2 regions of the Halomonas sp. Cn5-12 genome follow, and region 1 is predicted to be linked to the other one. Evidence: predicted binding sites of a transcription regulator. Region 1 holds the regulator's gene; the other holds the start of a gene.
The links. The regulator LexA, encoded in region 1, represses DNA repair genes until DNA is damaged. The targets are predictions, from matches to a motif close to TACTGTNTANNTANACAGTA.

Region 1 (9,881 bases):
CTTCTTCCTTTGCATTTATTGCTCCTATTCAAGGCTCAATCGCCAGTTTTGGCGTTTCTGCCACGCTGGGTGGCCTGATGGCCGCGGGACTTGTCTATGTTGCCATTTCCCAGGCGGTGCGCTTGAAGGGCACCGCCTGGTTGCATCGTTTGCTGCCTGCTGTCGTGGTGGGCCCAGTGATTATGGTGATCGGCTTAGCGCTAGCGCCAGTCGCGGTCAGTATGGCAACCGGTGAAATCAGCGATAATATTAGCTATGGGCAAGCTATTTTTCTCTCCATGGCCAGTCTGTTAGTAACCTTATTGCTTGCGGTGCTTGGCCGTGGGCTGCTGCGTTTAGTGCCGATTATAGGCGGCATTGCAACGGGGTATGCGTTGGCGCTGATTATGGGGGTGGTTGATTTTACTCCGGTGCGTGAAGCGGCTTGGCTCTCTATCCCCAACTTTACCGCGCCGAGTTTTCACTGGGCGGCCATCCTGTTTATGATTCCAGTGGCCATCGCTCCCGCCGTTGAGCATATTGGCGATATGGTGGCGATTGGCTCGGTGACACGTAAAAACTATCTTGAAAAACCTGGCTTGCACCGCACGTTACTGGGCGATGGCTTGGCAACGACGGCAGCAGCCCTGTTCGGTGGGCCGCCTAACACGACCTATTCAGAAGTTACCGGTGCTGTGACGCTAACCAAGGCATTCAATCCAAAATATATGATTGTGGCTGCCGTTATTGCCATCATCCTTGCCTTTGTTGGCAAATTGGGGGCGCTGCTGCAGACAATTCCCGGGCCGGTCATGGGGGGGATTATGACGCTGCTATTCGGCTCTATTGCTGTAGTGGGGATGAATACCCTGGTGCGCGCAGGTCAGTCGCTTACGGCGGCGCGTAACCTAGTGGTGGTGTCACTTATTTTGGTGTTTGGTATCGGTGGTATGCAGTTTGGTGGCGGGCAATTCACTTTGCAGGGCGTTAGCTTAGCCGCTTTGGTAGGCATTGCGTTAAACTGGTTATTGCCCGCAGAAAAAGAGGATGAGTAACCCGTGGCGCGAATGGTGACTTATGAGTGATGCCCTACGATGCTCGTTTCCCGTATTAGGGGTGGCAGCCTGGAGTGGGACCGGTAAAACCACGCTGCTAGAGCAGCTGTTACCTCTACTGCGTGAAAAGGGCCTTTCGGTAGCGGTGATTAAACATGCCCACCACCAGTTTGATGTGGACCAGCCGGGTAAAGACAGCTACAAGCTGCGTAGCGCCGGGGCCACTCCTATGCTGATTGCATCGCGCCAACGTTTTGCACTGATGCAGGAGACGCCAGGGCAGGAGGAGCCTAATTTAGCCTATTTGCTTACCCTAATGGCACCGCATCACCCAGATCTGGTGATTGTGGAAGGCTTTAAAGCATGGCCTATTCCCAAGCTGGTGCTTTACCGAGACGGAATAGGCGATCCGGCTATTTTATGCGATGAGTGGGTGCAGGCGGCTGCGCTTACTGCTGAGCCGCCGGTGGCTCTTAGGCCATCGGTGGCCCGCTTGGATTTAAATAATTGTGAAGAGATTGCTCGCTGGGTAAGTGAGTGGGCCGACCAACAACGCCGCACTCTGGCTTGATGATGAAAAGGTGACACCATGCAGTTAACCCACCTGAACGCGCACGGCGAAGCGAATATGGTTGATGTCGGCGATAAGCGCGAGACCCGTCGTGAGGCTGTTGCCTCTGGGCGAATCGTGATGCAGCCCAATACTCTGCAGCTATTAAGCGATGGGGCGCTGCCCAAAGGGGATGTACTCGCAACAGCGCGTATTGCGGGTATTCAAGCAGCGAAGCGAACTCATGAACTGATTCCGCTCTGCCACTCGCTGGCGCTCTCCAAAGTAGCGGTGGATTTCGATATTGACCATGCAAATGGCTGGGTGAATGTATCGGCCATGTGTCGCTTGAACGGGCGCACGGGCGTCGAGATGGAAGCGTTGACGGCCGTTTCGGTTGCTTGCCTGACGCTTTACGATATGTGTAAAGCCGTTGATAAAGAGATGCGCATTGAAGCTGTGCAGCTCGACAGCAAGCGAGGCGGATTGCGTGGTGACTATCAGCGGGAGCGTGAGATGGTCACGCCTATTGTCACCGGTGAAGGCGCAGTGGGAGAGGTAAGCTTAGGTGAGCGCTGTGCCTCGCCCTGTGTGCGCGTCAAGTTTTTGGCAGAGCTGCGTGAGCGGGTCGGTGAGAGTGATCTGGCCATTGGGCTTGATAAGCTGCCAAGTCGCGATGTGGCCGGGCTAAAAGCTGCGCTTAGTGCCCAGGATGCACGCTTTTCCGTGCTGGCTGATCAGCGCACTCTATGTGCCATTAACCAAGTGATGGCAAATGATAGCGCTCGTATCACTGATGATGACGAAGTGGCCTTTTTTCCACCGGTAACGGGAGGCTAAGCCGTGTCTGTTAGCGAGCCGACATTGCCAGACATCGCGGTAGAAGTGCAGTCCGCTCCGTTTTCAATGGCGTACGGCTATGAGAGCGCGCTGCGCCAGCGCACCGACATTGGTGCGATTGTGACGTTCACCGGGTTAGTGCGAGATTTTAACGAGACGCCCGACGTAACGGGGTTAACCCTTGAGCACTATCCAGGAATGACTGAGCGCACCTTAACGCAAATTGCTGAGCAAGCCTGGCAGCGCTGGGCGCTGCAGGCGGTGCGTGTTATTCATCGGGTGGGCGACTTATCCCCGGGCGACCCTATCGTTAGAGTGCTGGTGGCAAGCGCACACCGCCGCGATGCGTTTGAGGCCTGCGATTTCATTATGGATTATTTAAAAACCCAGGCGCCGTTTTGGAAGAAAGAGCACTCCAAGCAGGGGGCGTACTGGGTTAAAGAGCGCCACACCGATCAGCAGGATGCTGAACGCTGGTAACACCTGTGTTTAAGGCTCGTCGTTTAACTCTTCGATGGTCGGCATTTCAGCGGCCATGATCTGCAGGTGCACGTCTGGCATATGTTGCAAGTGGTTAGCCAGCCAGTGCACCAGCCTTGGCTGCAGCGCATGGCGCAAATCAGCCAAGGTGTCTGCCTCAATCTCTTCTAGCTGCTCATCCAGCCACTCGCTGAAGCTATCTTCATCCATAGGGCTTGCGCCGTTGGCGTCAAGCATCAGACGACCAATACGACACCATCCCGTTTCTGTTGCTGCTACCGGTAGCGCTAGAAACAGACTGCCACGACGGGCAGTGGGATGGCTGCTCTCAAGGCCAGGGTGAGGCACGACGCTATTTTGGTTAACAATGCAAGGCGGCTGTGGGTAGCGCGTTTCGCAGCGCAGCCCTTGGTGGTCAAGCACGATCATATCGCCATTCACCGGTGCTAGCGGCGCTCTGATACCTAGCTCCTCAGCAAGCGCTTGGTGCGCCTCCTGATGGCGCGCTTCACCATGTACCGGCAGTAGCATTTTGGGCCTCACCCACTGGTAGAGCTTTTTCAGCTCTTCCTGAGCGGGGTGGCCGGTTGCATGAAGCTCGGGGTGGTTCATTTCGTCGAACAGCGTGACACCGAGTTGCAGTAAACGTTTTTTAAGCTGCTCGATAGGGCGCTCATTGCCTGGAATTGTTTTGGCGGAAAAAATCACGCTATCGCCGGGTTCCAAGTCCACAAAGGGGTGTCGACGCTGCGCTAAACGCTGCAAGGCAGCGCGAGGCTCGCCTTGGCTACCGGTGGCAATAATCACGACCTCCTCCGGTGGTAGATAGCCCAAATCATGGGGTGGCACCAGGGGGGGGAAGTTATCCAGATAACCAAGGCCTCTAGCAACACTGACCATGCGCTCCATTGAGCGGCCCATCAAACTAACGCGACGGCCACACGCTTGGGCCGCTAAGCCAATGGCCAGTACGCGCGCTAGGTTGCTAGCAAAACAGGACACTACCACGCGGCCTTTACACGCTTTCAATGTGGTGGAAAGCGCCTTGGCAACATCCCCCTCGCTGCCCGACTGCCCTGGCATTGGCGCATTGGTCGAGTCACCTACCAGAAGATCCACCGGCGCCAGTGCTCTAAACTGGGCAGCGTTCACGGGGGCGCCAATCAGTGGGTTGGGGTCGAGTTTCCAGTCGCCGGTGTGCAGTATGCGGTAATCACCCGCCTGCATCATGATGGAGCAGCTTTCGGGGATGGAGTGGGTAACACTCAAGTAGCGCAGTGTAAATGGCCCGCTCTCCACCGCATCGCCTGGTTCAATCACTTCAATGGAGGCGCTGCTGAGCTGGTGTTCGGCGAATTTGTAACGCAATAGCCCTGCTGCGAGAGGAGTGGCAAAGATAGGGCAACCCCATTTGGGCCATAGCCACGCCACCGCACCAATATGATCTTCATGACCATGGGTGATAAACAGCGCCTTAGGTGTGATCTTCAGTGCCTCTAGGGTATCGGTATTAGGTACTTGCAGGGGCGAGTTGGGCAGGTCTTGGCGAATCATCATGCCGCAATCTACGGCGATCCACTGGTCGTCGTATCCATACAGCGTAAGATTCATTCCAATTTCACCACATCCACCTAGCGGGAGTAGGCGCAGGGGCGGGCGACGACGGGGACGAAGTTGAACGCGGGATGGATGCATCAGTTATGAAAAGCCTAGAAAGTAATTCCTTAACTATACGGGAAGCGGGGGGCGGGTAACAATCATCGCGGCACCTGACCACGATGCTTCCTCATCGTGCTTACGGTACACTACCGCCGCTAATGTGGTTTACCTGCTGGTAGGCAGGTGCTTGGCGAGCGTGCCGTTAAATACGTTAAGAGTGTTTGTTATGTCTCATTACTATCGTTTAGTTGTTTCCTGCCCAGATCAAGTGGGCATCGTGGCGCGTGTCTCAAGTTTTATTGCTCAACAAGGCGGCTCAATTACCGAAGCCAGCCAGCACTCTGACTTAGAGACTGGCCGCTTTTTTATGCGTTACGAGATTCTGGCGGATTCTCTGGGTATGTCGGCGGAAGCACTGCGCACGTCGTTTGAGCCGGTGGCGGCTGAATTTGATATGCAGTGGTCGCTGGTGGATACCCAAAAGCGCCGCCGTGTGGTGTTGATGGTGTCTCGGGAATCCCACTGTTTGGTGGACCTTCTCTACCGCTGGCAGGCAGGTGAGTTGGATTGCGATATTGTCGGCGTTATCTCTAATCACGATGATATGCGCTCGCTGACTGAATGGTATGGCATCCCTTATCATCATGTACCAGTTGACCCGGCTAATAAACAAACGGCTTTTGAACAGGTGCAGGAGCAGATTGATGCTGCCCGCGCTGACTGCATAGTGCTGGCACGCTATATGCAAATTCTGCCGCCTTCGCTTTGCGAACGGTATGCAGGACGCGTGATTAACATTCATCACAGCTTCTTGCCTTCCTTTGCGGGTGCCAAGCCGTATCATCAAGCCTATGAGCGGGGCGTGAAACTGATTGGGGCAACTTGCCACTATGTGACAGAAGAGCTGGATGCAGGCCCCATAATTGAGCAGGACATTCACCGGGTCAGCCACTGTCACACGCCTACTGATTTGGTACGTTTTGGTCGCGATGTGGAAAAAGCGGTATTGGCGCGGGGGCTGCGTTGGCACCTAGAAGATCGCGTGCTAATTCACGGCAACAAAACGGTCGTTTTTAGCTAATCGGCAGAAGGGGGCGCTATGTCGTTTGCACAAAGCGTATTGGCACCGTGGGCACTCGTGATGACGTGGCTTTTATCGTTGGGTGTCATCGTCTGGTGCTTATGCCTGCGCCCCTGGCGGCCACTGCTTGAGGATACAGCGCTTCAGCACCGCTGGATGGCAGCTACGTTGGCCATCATGTTGATGTGGCAATTGCGTGCGCAAGCGGTGGACTGGTTAACGCTTCACTTGGTGTTTACGGTGCTGATGACGCTAGTCTTTAAAATGCCGCTGGCGTTGATCAGCAATGTGATGATTAATGTCGCCATGGTGGCTATTGGCAGAAACGATTGGTCGCTAATGGGGGCAAATATGCTGGTGACAGGTATTGTGCCTGCGACCGTGACCGGTTTTGTATGGCGAATCGTTGACCGTCGGTTGCCTGATAATTTGATGGTGTTTTTATTTGCTTGTGGCTTTTTTGGAACGGCCTTGGCGACCTTAGGGGGAGGGCTATCTGCTGTTGCGCTGATTATCGTAGCGGGCACTGATCCCGAGGCCGTCTATCTCGCCCAAGAGTATGCCCGCTTTTTACCGTTACTGATGCCGTCAGAGGCATTTATAACCGGTATGCTGCTGAGTATTTTACTAGTGTACCACCCAAGCTGGGTGGCCACCTTTAATGACCACCGCTATATCGACTTGCAGTAGCCTGCCTTACAGGTTGGGCAACTAGCCAAGCGCTTGCCCATTACCACCGCGAATAACACCAACACCCACGCCTTCAATATCAAGCTGCTGAGTGCGTAGGTCGATCTCAATTGGTGCGAAATCTGCGTTCTCGGCAATCAGTGTTACTTGATGCCCTTGGCGTTTAAAACGCTTGACCGTTACTTCGTCTTCTAATCGTGCCACGACAATTTGCCCATCGCGAACGCGGTCAGTGCGATGCACGGCCAGAAGGTCGCCTTCAAGAATGCCTACATCTTTCATGGATAGGCCGCGCACCCGTAGCAGGTAATCTGCTTTAGGCGTGAAGTACTCAGCGGGCAGCGGGCAGTAACGGTCAATATGTTCAGCCGCAAGGATAGGGCTGCCAGCGGCGACCTCACCAATCACAGGAAGCCCATTGGGCAGCGGCTCATTAGTAGCAGGTGCTGCAGCCGCTGGCGTTTCAGTAAGCTCCTGCGGCTCCTGGTTAGGTAAGCGGATGCCTCGTGATGTATTGCGAATTATACGAATAGCGCCTTTGCGCTCGAGCGCACGCAAATGCTCTTCTGCTGCGTTAGGCGAGCGGAATCCCAGCGCTTTGGCAATTTCGGCGCGGGTAGGGGGGTAGCCAAGCTCACCCATGGTCTTAACAATAAAATCAAATACGTGCTGCTGACGTGCTGTGAGTGGACGCGACATACCAAACTCCAAAACAGTGAAAAGACAGTAGCTACATGTCGGCTTAATCAGTATGTGTTTAAGTATACAGTATGTTGCTCTGTCCAGTACATGACGAGTTACACCCAACCGAGACAGTCGTTAAGTGTTTAGTTAACGCTTACTACCCTTTGGATAAGAGATTGAGCCAGCAGGGGTTATGACATAGTATTCAGCTATGTTTAAAACACCTGTTTTTTGGAGGGCGCTATGGCCCAATCGGATACGGTAACGCGTATTTTAGATACTGCAGAGGTACTGTTTGCAGAGCGAGGCTTTGCCGAGACGTCGCTGCGTAATATCACCAGCAAGGCCCGGGTTAATTTGGCGGCCGTGAACTACCACTTTGGTTCCAAAAAAGCGCTAATTCAAGCGGTGTTTTCCCGCTATCTCGATCCATTTTCAGAGCGTTTTCACACCGCACTGGACGAGCTAGAAGCTCACTATCAAGGCCAGCCTATTCCTCTAGAAGTGCTGTTAGAGACCATGGCCACTACGGTACTGGCAGTGCCCGCCGAACGTAATAGCCTAAAGGTATTTATGCGGCTACTAGGGTTAGCCTACAGTCAGGCGCAAGGGCATCTGCGTCGCTATATTCAGCAGCAGTATGGCGATGTATTTACCCGTTTTACCGAGCTGGTGCGTAAAGCCACGCCTGAGCTGCCGGACGCCGAGCGCTTTTGGCGGCTACACTTTATGCTAGGCACAGTGATATTTACGCTCTCAGGACTGGATGCCCTGCGTGATATTGCTGCAAAGGATTATCAAGAGCAGGTGACGGTGCGTGACCTTGTGCGGCGGCTACGTCCAGTCGTTGTTGCTGCGATGAACGCGCCGCTACCGGCTGCGGTTGAAGAGGGAAACCATGGCAACGCCCAGGCTAGCTGAATTACCGCCTTCCCAATCTGGTTGGGTGGAGATTGACACCCAGCGGCAGCGGTTGCGCTGGTGGCAGGGAAAGGAAGTGAACTATGAGTGCACGATCTCCACTGGGGTTGCTGGCGTAGGGCAGCAAGAGGGTAGCGGCCAAACACCGCTGGGCTGGCACTATGTCCGTGCGTCTATCGGCAAGGGCTTGCCTGATAATGCGGTATTTCGTGGTCGCCGATGGACTGGCGAAGTATTTTCGCCTGAATTGGCGACCAATTACCCTGAGCGAGACTGGATTCTAACGCGCATTATGTGGCTCTGCGGGCTGGAGCGCGGCGTTAACCGCGGCGCTGACGTGGACTCCCAGCGGCGCTACATTTATTTGCACGGCACGCCTGAAGACCAACCGATGGGTGTGGCTGCCTCTCACGGCTGCATCCGCCTGCGAAATCACGATTTACACTACCTGTTTGCACACGCCCAACCCGGTACGCCGGTTTGGTTGCATTAAGCCCACTTCCGGGCGTCCTGCCAGAATTTTGACACGCTAAGCGGTTAGTCTAAAATGGCGCCCTTTTTGTCGGATCCTCCCCATGACGCAACCCATTGGCCCGGTCATGCTTGACCTAGAAGGGCCACAGTTATCCAACGCTGAAAAGACATTGCTAAAAGACCCTGCGGTGGGCGGCGTTATCCTATTCGCCCGTAATGTCGAAGATGCGTACCAAGTGCGGCAGCTCTGCAGCAGTATTCGTCGTGTGCGTGGTGATCTACTGCTAGGTATTGACCAAGAGGGCGGTCGAGTCCAGCGGATCAAAAAAGGGGTGACCAAGCTGCCCGCCATGGCGCGAATTGGCGATCTGTATGCCAGCGACCCAGTAGCAGGGCTCACCTTAGCCAAAGACACAGGCTGGCTGCTGGGGATGGAAATGGCCGCCTGTGGGTTGGATATGAGTTTTGCGCCAGTGTTGGATGTTGAGAGCGGTATCTCCAGCGTCATTGGCGACCGTAGTTTCAGCAGCGATCCAGAGCATGTCGCCCAACTAGGGCGCGCCTTTATCGAAGGCTTGCATGAAGCTGGCATGGCGGCAGTTGGTAAGCATTTTCCTGGCCATGGCGGAGTGGCGGCGGATTCCCATATTGCGCTGCCAGTGGATGAGCGACCCCTGGCCGAGCTGAAAGCCCGAGACCTCGTGCCGTTTCGCGAGTTAGCGGGTGTGTTGAACGGTGTCATGCCTGCCCACGTGACTTATTCAGCGTTTGATACTCGCCCTGCAGGGTTCTCACCCAACTGGTTAGGCATGCTGCGTGAATCATTGGGGTTCAAAGGGTGTATTTTTTCCGATGATTTAAGCATGACGGGGGCGCATGAGGCAGGCGGCCCGGCTGAGCGTGCCAAAGCGGCGCTGGCCGCTGGCTGCGATATGTTGCTGATCTGCAATGACCGAGCGGCAGCCATTGAGGTACTAGGGGCCTGCCAAGGGGTGCTGAATAAACGGCCTGCCAAGCTGCGTTACGGTCGTGCTAGGCCTGAACTGGATGCACTGGCTGCACTCGGCCGTTGGCGCCGCACGCATGCCAAGCTCGAAGCGCTAGCGAATTAATTCCATTTTTATACCGTTTTCTTATTAGATGTTTTTGGAGAAGTAGCATGTCCAAGTTGGATAAAGAAGCGCTTGAATCGTTAGATTCTATGCGTGAGTTGATGGATAACGCCGACTGCCTGATTTCACAAGAGCAGGTTGAGCGAGCGTTGGATCGCATGGCGGAAGAGATCACGCGAGACTTGGGCGACAAGCTACCGGTGTTTTACTGCGTTATGAATGGCGGGCTCATTACCACGGGGCATCTGCTGACGCGTCTTGGTTTTCCGCTGGAAGTGGACTATTTACATGCGACCCGTTACCGCAACGAGCTGCGCGGCGGTGAGCTTTTCTGGCGCGTATCGCCTGAAATTCCC
Region 2 (9,881 bases), on a different contig from region 1:
CGGGGTTGCTCAACGGCATTCAACTCTAGGCAGGGCGTACCGCGCAGCTCTAAGGCGGTGCGGGCTAGAACCACCGAGAAGCGTTTGCGTAGCCGTTTGGGGTCGTGCTCCCGCAAATCCCAGGCGGTGCGAATGCCGCTGACCGCTAGTCGTTCGGCAAGGCGCCTGCCCACTCCCCACACATCGCTTACCGGCAGCTGTTTCAGCACTGCCTGGGTGGTAGCGCTTTCACCGTGGAGTAAACACACTCCTGCGTAGTGAGGCTGTTTTTTGGCTAGGTGATTGGCGAGCTTCGCCAGTGTATGCGTAGGGGCCAGCCCGATACACACCGGAAGCCCCAAATAGCGACGAATGCGGCGGCGCAGTGCTGTGCCCAGCGCTTGGCACTGGGTATCACTGAGGCCATCCAGATAAATAAACATCTCATCAATCGAGTAGGGGGCCACTTCGGGGCACGTATCGCGCAGCAGCTGGGCAAGCCTCGCTGACATATCGCCGTACAGCTCGTAGTTAGAAGAGAGCAGGTGGATTACCCCGCGGCGGCGTAGCCCCTCTAGCTGGTATGCGGGCGTGCCCATGGAGATCTCCATGGCTTTCATCTCTGCTGAGCGGGCAATCACGCAGCCGTCGTTATTCGACATCACACCAACGGGTTTGCCTTCCAGCGCCGGATTGAACACCCGCTCACAGGAGACGTAAAAATTATTGGCATCCACCAGCCCGATCACGGCAGATACTCGTGAATCACCGCGCGCACCACACCCCATAGCTGGCAGTCGGTACCTTCCAGGGGCAGCGGCGGATAGTGGGGGTGGGCCGAGCAGAGGTGCGGCGTGCCGCGATGCAGCGCATAGCGTTTGATCAGCACTTCTTCATCCAGCATGGCGACCAAAATATGCCCTAGGCGCGGCGTGACGCTGCGGTCGACGACCAGTAAATCACCGTCAAAGATGCCCCAACCCTCCATGCTGTCCCCTGTCGCGGTGAGGTAAAACGTTTGGGTAGGGTGCTTGATCAGCCGCGCATTGAGGTCGAGAGTGCGCGGCTCGTAATCTTGGGCAGGAGAGGGAAAGCCGCTAAAGCCTGCACGGCCTGTGAGCAGAGGAAAAGGCAGCGGCTGAGAAGTTAACGGCAAGGCTGTCGCAACCACGGTTGTTGCAAAATGGATGGGTTGAGACGGCATCGTCGGCATCCTCATGAATAAATGGTGTGTTTATGTACAGTGTGTTTAAACAGTATTTATTCATGGGGGAGAAATTGCAAGCACTGCCCTCAGCGGGCTAACCATAGCCCCACGACTAGGGCGCTCACGACAGTAATAAAGAACACAAGGTTACGGGCGCGGGTATCGCGGCGAGGTTTCATGGCAATCTCCATCAAAAATTAACAGCGTCGTGGCCCATGGCCATGTAAAAGCAGCACAAGCGCTGCGCCGAGCATGGTAACGTTTGCACCATACTATGTGCATCGTAATGTTCACATTTACGAGCGTCACCTGACGCGCCAGTTTTTCGCTGTGAGACACCGATTTATGAACGACGCTTCTCGAGTAGGCACGGCTCCTCAGCCGCTTTCGCTGGCCAGCGGGCGGCTAGCGGCGCTGAGCTGGGGGCGTAGTGACGCGCCCACATGGCTAGCGCTGCATGGCTGGCTGGATAACGCGGCCAGCTTTTCACGCTTAGCCCCGCAGTTAGTGAACGCGCTGGGTATCCGTATCGTGGCGATTGATTTTCGCGGCCACGGGCACTCTGCCCATGCGCCTGCGGGCAGCGATTATGCGCTCTGGGATTACACCCATGATGTGCTGGATGCCATGGAAGCGTTGGGCCTTGAGCAGGCCACGCTGCTGGCCCACTCCATGGGGGCGGCGGTCTCTTGCCTGCTGGCCGCGGCGTTACCGGAGAAGGTCGCCCGGTTAATTCTGATTGACGGGTTAGGTGCGCTGAATACACCGGCACAAGAGACGCCCAGCCAACTGCGCAAAGGCTTAATCGCTCATCGGCGCCCGCCTTCCCGCGCGCCTCGTTACCCGGATATTGAGAGCGCCGTGGCGGCGCGTGTGGCGGGGGGCGTCACGCCACTAGATAGCATCACCGCCACGCCGCTGGTCGAGCGCAACACCCAGGCCACCGCCGATGGCAAAGTACAAATGCGTACCGATAGCCGCCTGCTCAAGCCCTCGCTGGTGCGCTTTACACCGCAGCAGGTGCTGGCCGTTTTGGCCGAAATCCAGGCGCCGGTGCTATTGATAGAAGGTGAGCGCGGTATTTTAGGCGAGCGCGCCTGGGCAGCCCAAGCAAGGCAGGCGGTGCCGCGACTCACCCGGCACGTGCTGGCAGGTGGCCACCATCTGCATTTGGAACCACAGGCCGTTGAGCGTGTGGCCGAGGTGATTTGCTTAGAAGGCTGCACGGCCAGTTAACGTCGCATCGAAAGAAAAGCGCGTGCGTATGAGACGCCATGCCACAAAGGAGGGGCAGATCGTGGTCAGCCAATTAACGGGGAGGACGCCGGGCGGTGGCAATAAAGTAGCGCTGGTGCTCGGTAGCGGCGGTGCTAGGGGGTATGCGCATATTGGCGTGATTGAAGCGCTGGAGGCGCGTGGTTTCGAGATTATTTCGATTGCCGGATGCTCCATGGGAGCGCTGATCGGCGGCATTTACGCCTCGGCCAAGCTACCGGAGTACCGGGAGTGGGTGTGTAACCTTGATTACTTGGACGTGCTCAAGCTGGTCGATGTGACCTGGAGCCCCATGGGGGCGATGCGTGCCAACAAAGTGATGAGCAAGCTGGAGGAGCTAGTGGGCGACCGGCTGATTGAAGACCTGCCCATTCCAGTGACCACCGTGGCCACCGACCTCGTGCGCCAGCGGGAAGTATGGTTTCAAAACGGCCCGCTGCTACGCGCCATTCGCGCCTCGATTGCGGTGCCAGGGGTGATTACCCCCGTGCACATTGGCGAACAGGTGCTGGTGGATGGCGGGTTACTCAACCCGCTGCCAATGATGCCAGTGTTGGCTGCCCATGAGGCGGATTTCGTGGTGGCGGTGAACGTCACCGCTCACAGCCCGCAGTCGGTCACGCTGGAGGAGCTGCTGCCACAAGAAGAGAGTAGCGACAGCCGCACCGCCCTGGAGCGGGACCGCGACGCCAATATTGGCGGCTGGATGGAGGAGGTGCGCGCGACCACGCGGCGGCTATGGGGTGGCCTAGGCGGCAGCAGTGAAGAGAGCGACGACGATGAAACAGTAGACCTGCGCGGCAAGCGCGAGTGGGGCAAGCTGGATATGATTCTGGAATCGTTTGATATTACCCAGGCAGCGCTAGCGAAGTACAAGGTGGCTGGCTACCCACCGGACGTGCTGATCGAAATTCCTAAAACGGTATGCAGCACCTACGAGTTTCACCGGGCGAAGGAGCTCATCCGCTTAGGCCGCCACTTGGCCGATGAAGCCTTGGAGCGGCGCATGCCTAGCATTGCCTCTGACGCTACTAAATAAACAACATGAATTACTGCCCGCGTTTGCGCAGCAAAATATACATCGCCCCGGTGCCGCCATCGATATCCGTGGCAGAGCAGAACGCCAGCACGCCGGGCCACTCGCGCAGCCACGCATTGGTGTGGCTTTTCAGTACCGGGAAATCAGAGGTGGTGCCCCAGGCTTTGCCATGCACCACCAGCACACAGCGCAGCCCTTGGCCTGCGGCATCGCGAAGAAAGCTCTCTAGCTCTACCCGCGCCTCTTCCAGGGTATAGCCGTGAAGGTCTAGCCCTGCCTGCCAGGCCATTTGGCCGCGCTTCAATTGGCTAAACGTGCGCCAGGGCAGGTCGGGCACGCTGAACTCTAAATACTCTGATGGCCGTACGGCTTCCACCCGACCATCAGACGTGCGCCCGCTGGTTTGCAGTGTATTGCTCTCTACCGCCGCTCGGCGGCGCGCTTCGCTGGCGTCTGACTGGCGTTTGGGCTTACCGGGGTCGGCTTGGTTGGTGGCAATACGGCGTACGCCTGCCGCCTGCAGCGCTTGGCGAAAGGCACTGATATCGTCATCGTTGGGCAGGTGTCGCGTCATGGTCGGCTCGAATCAACTAAGTAGTGGTGAAAAAAGGGGCGGTGGATAAAAAACGCTAAGGCGAGACAGTATAGCGAGCTTAGCGCTGCTGTGAACCGGGCGGCGGCAAAGGTACAATCCCCCAACGAACTTTTGACGCCAGGAGCCCTTGTGACCACGCACCTCTCTGATGAGTCCTCCCCCTCAACGCTATCACTGCCTGATACGGCGCTGATAAGCGATCTTTACACACTGCGGGACTATTTGCGCTGGGTATCCAGCGAATTCTATCTGGCGGGGTTGCACTATGGGCACGGCACGCAGTCACCCTGGGATGAGGCGGTCGCGCTCTGCTTAGGCGCGCTGCACCTGCCTTGGAACGTCGACCCCGCCGTGCTGGATGCGCGGCTGCTGCCAGTTGAGCGCGAGCGGATTATTCGCTTAGCCCGGGAGCGTGTCACCACGCGCCGCCCGTTGCCTTATCTACTGGGAGAGGCCTTCTTTGCAGGCTACCCGTTTAACGTGGATGAGCGCGTGCTGATTCCCCGCTCGCCGATTGCCGAGCTGATCGAAGATGGCTTTGCGGCCTGGTTTCCAGAAGAACCACCCGCCCGCGTGCTGGATTTATGCACCGGCTCCGGCTGCATTGGCATCGCCACGGCGCTGGTGCTGCCGACCTGCGAAGTGGCCCTGGCGGATATCAGCCAGGATGCCTTGGCCGTGGCACGGCAAAATATTACCCGCCACGATGTCGGCGACCGCGTGCGCGCCGTGGAATCGGACGTGTTCGACGGCCTGGAAGGGCAGCGCTTTGACCTGATCGTTTCCAACCCGCCCTATGTGGATGAGCGCGACTTAGCCACGATGCCCGCCGAATTTCGCCATGAGCCAGCCCTGGCGCTGGGCGCGGGCAGCGACGGTCTTGATATCGTGCGGCGTATTCTGCGCGAGGCCCGCGAGCACCTAACTTCAGAGGGCTGGCTGATTGTTGAAGTTGGCAACTCTGACCGCCATGTGGAGGCTGCCTTCCCCGAGGTGCCCTTTATCTGGCTTGAATTCGAGCGTGGCGGCCAGGGCGTGTTTGCCCTGAACGCCGCTGAACTCGACGCCCATGCGGCGTCTTTTGCGTGAGGAATTAACGCCCATGTCTGGCAATACGTTTGGCAAACTGTTTACCGTCACCACTTTTGGCGAAAGCCACGGCCCCGCATTAGGGGCCATTGTGGATGGTTGCCCTCCTGGCATTGCGATTAGCGAAGAGGACCTGCAGGGCGATTTAGACCGTCGCCGCCCCGGCAGCTCGCGCCATACCACCCAGCGCAAAGAGCCGGATCAGGTGCGCATTCTTTCCGGCGTGTTTGAAGGCAAAACCACCGGTACCTCGATTGGCTTATTGATTGAGAATACCGACCAGCGCTCGAAAGATTACTCCAAGATCAAAGACCAGTTCCGTCCTGCCCACGCGGACTACACCTACCACCACAAGTATGGCCACCGGGACTACCGGGGGGGCGGCCGTTCCAGCGCCCGCGAAACCGCCATGCGCGTGGCGGCGGGTGCCATTGCCAAAAAGGTGCTGGCGGCACAGGGCATTCAAATTCGCGGCTATATGAGCCAGCTTGGCCCGATCAAGATCGACTTCAAAACCTGGGAAGCCGTCGACCAGAACGCCTTCTTCTGCCCCGACCCCGATAAAGTAGCCGAGCTGGAAAGCTACATGGATCAACTGCGACGGGACCAAGACTCCGTGGGCGCGGAAATTACCGTAATTGCCGATGGCGTACCCGTGGGCCTGGGCGAGCCAGTCTTCGACCGTCTGGATGCTGACCTAGCGCACGGTTTGATGAGCATTAATGCGGTAAAAGGGATCGAGATTGGCGCGGGCTTTGGCTGTATTGCTCAGCGCGGCAGCGAACACCGCGACGAGATGACACCGGAAGGCTTTCTCTCCAACCACGCGGGCGGCGTGCTGGGTGGTATTTCCAGCGGGCAGCCCATTGTGGCTCGGTTGGCACTGAAACCTACCTCCAGCATTACCACGCCGGGCCGCTCCATTGATGTCCATGGTGAACCAGTCGAAGTGATTACCAAAGGGCGTCACGACCCTTGTGTGGGCATTCGAGCGACGCCCATTGCCGAAGCCATGATGGCGATTACGCTGTTGGATCATTGGCTGCGCCACCGGGGCCAAAACGCTGATGTTAGCGTTGATACACCGCGATTAGGTCAGCGATAACGCCAAGGTGTGCTGAGTGGTTCGCTGCTACACTCAAGGAAGACGGTTAAGGAGTCGCCTATGAAAATTAACGTTGAGTTTGACCTGACGCCGGCTGAGTTTCGGCAGTCGCTAGGGTTGCCGGATGTAGAGGCGTTCCAGCAGAGCCTGCTGGATAATATTCAGCGGCAGATGGAATCAGGGGTAGAAGGTTATGACCCCATGAGCTTAATGCGCCCTTTCCTGCAGCAACCCATGATGCAGCAGGGGCTTTCACAGGGGCTGGCTAACTTTGGCACCTATCAGCAAATGATGCTGGATATGCTGCGTCAGGCCGGTAGTACCCATACGGGTGGTGCCAGTAACGGCACCCAAGATAGCGAACCATCGTCAGCGGCAAACGAGAAAAGTACCAAGGCGAAAGCCACGGCCTCTTCTCGCTCTCGCGCCAAAGAGTAGGCGATAAAGGCGCTATCAAATACGTGGCACTGTGAGGCTGAGTCAGAGGCGGCTGTAGGGTATGCAGAGGGGCCGTAGGAAGCTCCTTGTTGCAAAGCAGCATGCTAAGCATTACTCTTTTTGCAGTGCAGCAATTTGCGATGTGATGAGCCACTCCAGGCTCATGCCAAGGAATGAGAGACAGGAGCAACCACAATGCAAGACAAAATGATGGACGCCTTTAACGCCCAAACTCGCCAGATGTTTGAGCCGATGCGCAAGATGAACTCGCTGATGCTCAATAACATGGAAAAAATGACCCAGTACCAGCTGGAAGCGATGAAACGCTACAGCCAGATGGGCACCGAGCGCATCCGCAGCGCGACAGAAATTAATGATGCCGAGAGCCTGCGCGATTTCGGTACCAAGCAAGCGGAAATGATGAACGAGCTTTCTCAGCAGATGCAGGAAGACGCGCGGGTGATGAGCGAGATGAGCTTGCAGTTCAAATCTGAAATGGAAAAGCTGTTTAGCGAAGCCGGACAAAAAATGAGCGAACAAGTGAGCGCTACAGCCAAGGGTGAACAGCCCGCGAAGGCCTCAAGCCAGTCGTCTCGTAAAAGCTAATCGTCAGTAGTGTCCGCGGCGCCTTTGAGGCGCCGCGTTCTTTTACAGCGTTCTTAAGCGTGTTGCCAGGGCAACCATTGCTCAGTTGGTGAGGGGGAAAGTCGTATGCAGTCAGGGTGGAAAATGCCGTCTCAACCGTTGTCCCAGCAAGATATGGAGGCATGGAAGGCACAGCTTGACGACATAAGTGAACAGTACAAAGGTCTGCTAGAGGACCTGCTGTCACGTATGGCGCCCAGCGAAGCCGCTGACTCCGTTTATAGCGACATGCGCGAAAGCTTTGAAGCCGCTGCTCGTTCGCTGATGAGTAACCCGAATTTGCTGTGGCAAACCCAGTCGCGCTTGATGCAAGACCAGTGGTTGCTGTGGCAGCAGGGTGTACGCACCATGGCCGGTGAGCAGGTGGCCCCCCTAGTAACGCCGCCCAAGAACGACCGCCGTTTTAAAGATGAGGTCTGGACTACAGACCCCTACTACATGGCGATCATGCAGCAGTATTTGCTGTTTTCGCAGGTGGTCGAAGAGCTGATTAACGACCTGGATGTAGACCCTACCCTCAAGCGCAACTTAACGTTCTACGCGCGCCAGTTGGTGAATGCGATGTCGCCTACCAACTTCGTCTCCACCAACCCAGAAGTGATGCGCCGCACCCTGGAAACCAAGGGGCAGAATCTCGTCGATGGCCTCACTCGGCTACGGGAAGATTTAGCCAACTCAGCGGAAGGCATCAACGTACGCATGACCGACCGCAGCGCCTTTGGCGTGGGCGAGAACATTGCGGTAACGCCTGGCTCTGTGGTGTATGAAAACGAACTGATTCAGCTGATTCAGTACACGCCAACCACCGAAAACACCTTTAAAACGCCGCTGCTGATTGTGCCGCCCTGGATCAATAAGTACTACATTCTGGACCTGCGGCAAGATAACTCGCTGGTGAAGTGGTTGGTGGATCAAGGCCACACGGTATTTCTGATCTCCTGGCGTAACCCTGGCCCCGAGCAGCGCGATATTACCTGGGCAGACTATATGCAGATGGGCCCCATCAGTGCGATGGAAGCGATTGAGCAGGCCTGCGGCGAGAAGTCAGTCAACCTGCTGAGCTACTGCGTAGGCGGCACGCTGACCGCCTCCACCGTGGCGTATCTCACCAGCACGCGCCGTGGCCGCAAGGTGAAGTCGGTCACTTACATGGCCACGCTGCAGGACTTCCGCGATCCGGGCGATATCGGCGTGTTCCTGAACGAGCGCGTGGTGCAGGGTATTGAGCAAACCATGCAGATGAAGGGCTACCTGGATGGCCGCTCCATGGCCTACACCTTCAACCTGCTGCGGGAAAATGATCTGTTCTGGTCGTTCTATATCAATAACTACCTGAAGGGCGAGACTCCCTCCGCCTTCGATTTGCTCTACTGGAATACTGATGGCACCAACCTGACGGCAGGCACCCACGCTTGGTACCTGCGCCATATGTATCTGGAAAACCGCTTGGTAGAGCCCGGTGGCATCGAGCTAGACGGGGTCAAAATCGACCTGCGCAAAGTCTCAACCCCCAGCTACTTTGTCTCCACCAAAGAAGACCATATCGCCAAGTGGAACAGTACCTACTACGGTGCGCTGCTACCCAAAGGCCCGGTAACCTTCGTGCTGGGCGGCTCTGGGCATATTGCCGGTATCGTGAACCCGCCCCATAAAAACAAGTACGGCTACTGGACCAACGACACGCTGCCCGAGACCCACGAGGAGTGGATGGAAGGCGCTACGTTTAACGAAGGCTCCTGGTGGCCCCATTGGCAAGCCTGGATGACCGACAACGGCTACGTGGATGCAGACCCGAAGAAACTGGTACCTGCCCGCCAGCCAGGGGAAGGGGAGCTAACAGTGATCGAACCCGCGCCGGGCCGCTATGTGCGGATGACGATTCCCGAGGTGCTAGGGGAAATCCCCAGCAGCACTTAATCCGGCGCTTAGCAGACGGCTTTTTAAGAAGCCGCCTAAAACGAAGCCCCCTGCCACGAATGTGGCAGGGGGCTTTTTCATGGCCGAGGTGCTGTTGACATCAACGCCGACGCACAAACCCCGGCAGCAGGAACAGCCCGGCGAGTAGCCAGATGGGCAGGCTGCCCATGCGGGTAAACGGGGTGAGCCCTTCCATGGCGTAGAACTCGCCCGTGAGGTAGGTGGTTTCAAACTGTGGGGCGCGGTCTACCAGCTCGCCACGGGGGGTAATAATGGCGGTGATGCCGTTGCTGGTAGCGCGAACTACATAGCGGCCATTTTCCAGCGCACGCAGGCGGGCCATTTGCAGGTGCTGGTGCGGGCCAATGGAGGCACCAAACCAAGTGTCGTTGGAAACCGTCACGATCACGCCGCTATCGGCGGCCCGCTGTGCGACGAGCTGTGGGTAGATGATTTCGTAGCAAATGGCGTTACCGATCGCCACTCCTGCTGCTTGCATCGGCACCTGCTCCGATGCGCCTTTGCTAAAGCTGGACATCGGCAGGTCAAAGAAGTCGATGGTCCCGCGCAGCAGGCTCTCTAGCGGCAGGTA

Region 2: L1249_RS07630 (LexA family protein) is a predicted target of LexA. The motif match lies at 1,219-1,238, and genes of this name have one in related genera.

What each region holds. Positions count from the first base shown of each region.
Region 1 is NZ_JAKGAY010000001.1:38,386-48,266, reverse strand. It holds gene L1249_RS00210 (uracil-xanthine permease family protein) at 1-1,034, shown strand, start outside; gene mobB (molybdopterin-guanine dinucleotide biosynthesis protein B) at 1,057-1,605, shown strand; gene moaC (cyclic pyranopterin monophosphate synthase MoaC) at 1,624-2,424, shown strand; gene moaE (molybdopterin synthase catalytic subunit MoaE) at 2,428-2,904, shown strand; gene L1249_RS00190 (ribonuclease J) at 2,914-4,515, opposite strand; gene purU (formyltetrahydrofolate deformylase) at 4,790-5,644, shown strand; gene L1249_RS00180 (energy-coupling factor ABC transporter permease) at 5,663-6,334, shown strand; gene lexA (transcriptional repressor LexA) at 6,356-7,033, opposite strand; gene L1249_RS00170 (TetR/AcrR family transcriptional regulator) at 7,262-7,939, shown strand; gene L1249_RS00165 (L,D-transpeptidase) at 7,917-8,432, shown strand; gene nagZ (beta-N-acetylhexosaminidase) at 8,515-9,525, shown strand; gene L1249_RS00155 (hypoxanthine-guanine phosphoribosyltransferase) at 9,573-9,881, shown strand, end outside.
Region 2 is NZ_JAKGAY010000009.1:107,553-117,433, reverse strand. It holds gene L1249_RS07635 (Y-family DNA polymerase) at 1-728, opposite strand, end outside; gene L1249_RS07630 (LexA family protein) at 725-1,183, opposite strand; gene L1249_RS07625 (alpha/beta fold hydrolase) at 1,532-2,422, shown strand; gene L1249_RS07620 (patatin-like phospholipase family protein) at 2,484-3,500, shown strand; gene L1249_RS07615 (Smr/MutS family protein) at 3,511-4,074, opposite strand; gene prmB (50S ribosomal protein L3 N(5)-glutamine methyltransferase) at 4,225-5,184, shown strand; gene aroC (chorismate synthase) at 5,198-6,289, shown strand; gene L1249_RS07600 (hypothetical protein) at 6,350-6,727, shown strand; gene L1249_RS07595 (phasin family protein) at 6,923-7,333, shown strand; gene phaC (class I poly(R)-hydroxyalkanoic acid synthase) at 7,439-9,289, shown strand; gene lnt (apolipoprotein N-acyltransferase) at 9,390-9,881, opposite strand, start outside.